2 regions of the Pseudoalteromonas nigrifaciens genome follow, and region 1 is predicted to be linked to the other one. Evidence: predicted binding sites of a transcription regulator. Region 1 holds the regulator's gene; the other holds the start of a gene.

Region 1 (3,204 bases):
GTTGGTTTACTTGGCCCAAATGGCGCAGGTAAAACCACTACCTTTTACATGATTGTAGGCTTAGTACCTAGCGACAAAGGTAAAATATTAATTGATGATAACGATATTACCTTACTTCCTATGCACAGCCGTGCTCGTTTAGGTATTGGTTATTTACCACAAGAATCTTCTATTTTTAGAAAGCTCACTGTGTATCAAAATTTAATGGCTATTTTAGAAACGCGTAAGCAACTAAATAAACAAGCCAGGGAAGAAACCCTAAATAGTTTATTGGACGAATTTAGCCTGCAACATATTCGCGACAGCTTAGGTATGGCGCTATCTGGTGGTGAACGTCGCCGCGTAGAAATAGCACGTGCTTTAGCTGCAGATCCTAAATTTATATTGCTTGATGAGCCCTTTGCTGGCGTGGATCCTATTTCAGTACTCGATATTAAAAAAATTATAGAACACCTTAAAAATCGTGGTATTGGCGTACTAATTACCGACCACAATGTAAGGGAAACCCTTGATGTTTGTGAAAAAGCCTACATTGTTTCTCATGGGGAGCTAATTGCATCTGGTACTCCTGAATTTGTATTAAACGATAAAACAGTACGTGATGTTTATTTAGGCGAGCAGTTCAAACTGTAATATTTATGTTATTACTATAAGCATCTGCTAAGATTAATCATATCAATTTATAAGGATTGTTAGAGATAAATGAGGCAATCATTACAGCTGCGCATGGGCCAGCAACTTACAATGACTCCGCAACTGCAACAGGCTATTCGCTTATTGCAGCTTAGTACCTTGGATCTCCAGCAAGAAATACAAGAAGCACTTGATAGCAACCCATTACTTGAAGTTGATGAACAAGATTACACGGAAGAATCAGCAGGTAAAAACGAGCAAAAAGCAGATGACATTACTGTTAGCGCCTCTGCTGACGACACCCCAAGCGAGTATGAGCAAGATAGCGGTGAAGCACTAAATAAAGACACCATAAGCGACGACATGGCCATGGATGTATCATGGGATGAATATATGAGCGCAGCGCCTGCCTCTTCATCAGGGCCAATGCCTGAAGATGAATCTATTTATCAAGGTGCATCAACCGAAACCCTGCATGAATACTTAATGTGGCAATTACAGCTCACCCCTTTTAGCCCTACCGACGAAGCTATTGCCATAGCTATCGTTGAAGCCGTAGATGACTCTGGTATTTTAACCCTCAGTTGCGAAGACCTTTTAGCAAGCTTTAACCAAGAAACTGACGACGAACACGAAGTAGAACTAGATGAAATAGAAGCAGTGCTAAAGCGCATTCAATTATTTGATCCTGTTGGTATTGCAGCTCGCAGCTTGCAAGAATGCTTATGCATTCAATTAAATCAATTTGATAAAGACACCCCTTATATTAACGAAACAAAAATGGTGTTAACTGATCATATCGATTTACTCGCTGCTCGCGACTATCGTACGTTAATGAAAAAAACTAAGCTCAAAGAAGAAGAGCTTAAAGAAATAATGACACTTATTCATACGCTTAATCCTAAGCCTGCGGATACTATTGTCAGAGAAGAGTCTGAATACGTTATACCTGACGTGTCTGTTAAAAAAATAAAAGGCCGTTGGGTGGTAGAGCTAAACCCAGATAGCATGCCAAAAATACGTGTTAACAGCCAATATGCGGCTATGTCTCGTACAGTAAAATCCAGCGGTGACAGCCAATTTATTCGCTCGCACTTACAAGAAGCTAAATGGTTTATTAAAAGCCTAGAAAGTAGAAACGAAACACTCCTGAAAGTAACTAATTGTATTGTTAAGCAGCAACAAGCGTTTTTTGAACATGGCCCAGAAGCCATGAAACCTATGGTATTAAACGATGTTGCCGAAATAGTTGAAATGCACGAGTCGACTATTTCACGGGTCACTACGCAAAAATATATGCACACTCCACGTGGCATTTTTGAGCTTAAGTACTTTTTTTCAAGCCATGTAAGCACCGAAAATGGTGGCGAATGTTCATCAACTGCCATACGTGCCCTGATTAAAAAGTTGATAGCTGCAGAAAACTTAGCCAAACCATTGAGTGATAGCAAGATTGCAGATATATTGGCTGAGCAAGGAATTAAAGTAGCTAGACGGACAATTGCAAAATATCGCGAATCTCTGGCTATTCCCCCGTCAAATCAACGTAAAAGCTTGATTTAAGACGTACAACAAAGAGGAAAATGCTGATGCAACTAAACTTAACTGGTCGTCATGTAGACATTACAGACTCATTAAGAGACTATGTAAATAATAAATTTGCAAAGCTGCAAAGACACTCAGATCACATAACTAATGTGCATGTTATTCTCGATGTAGAAAAATTAAGTCAAAAAGCTGAAGCAACAATTTTTGTAAGTGGCGCTGAGCTATTTGCATCGACCGAACACCAAGATATGTACGCTGCCATTGACTCGTTGATTGACAAACTCGATCGTCAAGTAATTAAACACAAAGAGAAGTTTGCTCGACACTAACACTATGAAATTAAGCTCACTTATATGCCAGGACTGCAGCAAAGCTGTGGTCCTTTTTAATAGTAAAAAAAGAATTTTAGAATTCATCAGTGAACTCGCGCATAAAAAAATGCCGTATTTACCTCAGCAAGATATTCTCACTGCTTTATTGGCAAGAGAAAAGCTAGGTAGTACCGGTATTGGCCGAGGAATAGCAATTCCACATGGCCGTATGAGCGGGGCACAAGAGCCTCTTGCCTTAATTTTAATAAGCGAAACCGCTATTAATTTTGATGCAATTGATAATCGTCCAGTTGATATTTTTGTTGCGCTTATAGTGCCCGATGGCGATAACCAGCAGCACTTGAAAACACTAGCCACAATAGCTGATAAACTAAACGATAAAGAGTTTTGTAAGCAATTGCGTGCGGCAAAGTCTGATGAAGCGTTATACCAAGTTATTTTGGATCAATCCTAGTTACTAATAAAGGGGTGGTAAATGGAATTAATTATTATAAGTGGCCGATCAGGTTCTGGTAAGTCAGTTGCTTTACGTGTTGTAGAAGATTTAGGTTACTATTGTGTAGATAATATTCCGGTAAATTTGCTGCCTTCATTAGTGCGCAGTGTCTCTGATAACTACGATAAAATAGCCGTTAGTATAGACGTGCGTAACCTGCCTAAAGATCAGCAGCAGTTTAACGATATTCTTGAG
Region 2 (3,204 bases), 360 kb from region 1:
CAGCTTTATTCGCTTGCTACACCAAATGGTCAAAAAGCCGCTATTATGTTTGAAGAGCTGTTAGAGCTGGGCTTAACCGATGCAGAATACGACGCATATTTAATCAGCATAGGTGATGGTGATCAGTTTGGTTCTGACTTTGTTGATATTAATCCAAATTCAAAAATTCCAGCGTTAATGGATCATTCAACCACGCCGCCAACGCGTATTTTTGAATCGGGCTCTATACTGCAATACCTAGCAGAAAAGTTTGATGTGCTTATACCTAAAGATTTAAAAGCTAAAACTGAATGTCGTAACTGGCTATTTTGGCAAATGGGCTCAGCGCCGTACTTAGGTGGTGGCTTTGGCCACTTTTATAGTTATGCACCCACTAAAATGCAATATCCTATTGATCGTTTCACCATGGAAACCAAGCGCCAGCTTGACGTGCTAAACCGCCATTTAAGTGCAAACGAATACATGGCAGGAGATGAGTACTCAATTGCCGATATCGCAATTTGGCCTTGGTATGGCTCTTTAGTGCTTGGCGACATTTATGATGCAGCTGAATTTTTAGATGTTGCCTCATACACTCACGTTGTACGTTGGGCTAAACAGGTTTCAAAGCGCCCTGGCGTAAAACGTGGTCGTCGCGTTAACCGCACATGGGGACCTGAAGAAGAGCAACTAGCAGAGCGCCACAGTAGTAGTGACTTTTAACCTTGCTGTTATTGATAAACTAAAAAATCAGCTGTAATAGCTGATTTTTTAGTTTAGGTGTTGCCTTATTTATAATTACGCTTTAACACTCAGTATCGAATCACCTTGTGATAAAGCAAACTTTTCTTGAACCGCCGATAAAATAGAACTTTTATCTTCGTCATTTAACTGGCTTGAATACTGCGCTAACAACTCATCTAAATAACTAACTACATCTTTAGTATTTACTTGCTCAATTGAATTTTTAGGCGGTGGTGGCGGGCGCTGACCTTCAGGTCGAGCATCATCACCTATGCTTTTAGCGTCAAACTCCAACTCGCCCATTAGCTCAGCCAACTCTTTTGTTGGCGCTATACCTTGCTCTTTAAGTGCAGCTTGAATACTTAGCGCGTTTTCTGCCGTTAAATTTTCGGCATCGAATTCAGCGAGTGTTTGTTTTACAAAGTCACTTTGTGCTGTTGTTAACTTTGCGGTTTGGCTACTTTGTTGCAGCACCAGGCTTGCAGAATTACTGCTAATATTATTAATCATTACAGTATCCTTTCAACGCTTACGACGAGGTGGTTTATGATCATTTACTTCTTGCTCACTAATTTCGCCATTACCATCTGAATCTATTTCGTCAAAAATTGTTTGTGCGTCTTCGCCGTGTGGTGGTTTTTTAGCGCTAAACTCTGCATAGCTAATTACGCCATCGCCATTGGTATCCATGCTTGAAAAATCAGGTTTAGGTGGTTTGCTATCGCTGCCTCTTGCTGCAACATTTACTGAAAAAGCAACCGACAATAGTGTAATAATTGTAAGTGATGATAAGTGTTTCATGCTCGTAACCTTTTGTTTAATTAATAACAAAAGATTACGCTGTAAAAATGCAAATAATGTGCAAATAATGAGGAAGTCAAAATAATGTATATCGCTAATGCATAAATTTAAAATGATAGCAAAATGCTAATGCGAGTAAAAAGCTAAAGTGGTTATTAATTACTTACGTTAACGCATCGTATTATGCTAATTAATCAAACATTTTGTTGTTAATTACACTGCTGTGGATTTACAAAGCGATAACCAACACCATAAACCGATTGAATAACGCTGTCGGTTTTGGTTAATTCATCCAGCTTTTTACGCAATTTTTTTATATGACTATCAATAGTACGCTGGCTCACAATACGTTGATCGGCGTACATAGTATCCATTAAGCTATCGCGCGAATAAATACGGTTAGGGTTGTTAAACAAAGGCTTAAATAACTGAAACTCAACATTGGTAAGCTCAATACTTGCTGCTTTGTATTTTACACTGTAGGTGCTTTCATCAAGTTGCATAACATTGGTTTTTGGCTCAACGTTATTCAAGCGCCTTAAAATAGCTTTAACACGCGCCACCAGCTCTGCATAACTAAAAGGCTTACAAATATAGTCATCGGCTCCTAATTCAAGCCCAAGTAATCGGTCAATCTCCTCTACCTTTGCCGACACCATAATGATAGGCACATTAGAGAACTGCCTAATTGCTTTACACAATTCAATTCCGCTTTGACCAGGTAGCATTATGTCGAGCAAAATCACACTAGGCTTGTTAATTTCAAGCCAAGGTAGTACTTCATTACCATGATGTATTTGATGCGTTATGTAATGATGGCTTGTTAAAAAATCGCTTATTAAGTTAGCCAGCTTAACCTCATCTTCTACAATCAGTATTTGCTCTTGCATAGTGTCCTCTAAGCTTTAAATAAGGGTAATTTAATAATGATAGCAAGACCGCCTAAACTAGATTTTTCAGCTTTAATCTCGCCTTTATGACCTTTAACTATGTGCTGACAAATAGATAACCCCAAACCCGAACCGCCCTCTTGGCGATTTCGCGAACTATCTACTCGGTATAAATACTCAAATAAGTGCGATAAATGCGACGGCTCAACCCCCACGCCATTATCTTCAATAATAAGCTGTAAATACATTTGCCCTTTAATACTTATATTACTCGCCGTTAATGAAATAGTAGAGCATTGTGCGTAATGCACTGCGTTCATTAAAATATTATCGAATAACTGTAAAAGGCGTGTTTTATCTGCTTGAACGGTTATATTTTTTGCAGCATTTAATAGGTAAAGCTTTATATTATGTTGCTCAAGTATAACCTGATATTTTTGCTCAATAGTATTTAATAACAATGCCATATCAGTAGCTTGCATAGTGTAATGCATGCCCCCTAACTCTGCGCTATTGAGCATATGCAAATCGTCTATTAAGCGCTTTAAATGCAGGGCTTCGTCGTTGGCCGAGTTTATATTTTTTGCATTTGGCTCGCGTATGCCAAGTAGCATAGCTTCAAGCTCACCAAGCAAAATGCTCATTGGCGTTCTAAGCTCATGAGAAATATTGGCAAGCCAGCGTTTACGTACTTGCTCGTCTTTGGCGAGCGTAAATGCAAGCGTATTAAAATCCTCGCTTAACTGCCCTAGTTCGTCTTTTCGATCTAGGGTCAGCTTAGTCTCGTAAT

What was found. Region 1 encodes sigma-54, which starts transcription at its own class of promoters, with help from an activator protein. Its sites were predicted from a motif close to GTTGGCACGNNNNTNGNNT; they were not measured.
Region 2: a site for sigma-54 is predicted at 1,572-1,590, ahead of PNIG_RS12425 (EF-hand domain-containing protein). Genes of this name have one in related genera too.

Annotation. Positions count from the first base shown of each region.
Region 1 covers NZ_CP011036.1:2,971,689-2,974,892, forward strand. Annotated here, with positions in the region: gene lptB (LPS export ABC transporter ATP-binding protein) at 1-633, shown strand, start outside; gene PNIG_RS14110 (RNA polymerase factor sigma-54) at 703-2,196, shown strand; gene hpf (ribosome hibernation promoting factor) at 2,223-2,510, shown strand; gene ptsN (PTS IIA-like nitrogen regulatory protein PtsN) at 2,515-2,967, shown strand; gene rapZ (RNase adapter RapZ) at 2,989-3,204, shown strand, end outside.
Region 2 covers NZ_CP011036.1:2,613,804-2,617,007, forward strand. Annotated here, with positions in the region: partial or broken gene yghU (glutathione-dependent disulfide-bond oxidoreductase) at 1-702, shown strand, start outside; gene PNIG_RS12420 (hypothetical protein) at 778-1,233, opposite strand; gene PNIG_RS12425 (EF-hand domain-containing protein) at 1,246-1,524, opposite strand; gene PNIG_RS12430 (response regulator) at 1,734-2,414, opposite strand; gene PNIG_RS12435 (ATP-binding protein) at 2,423-3,204, opposite strand, start outside.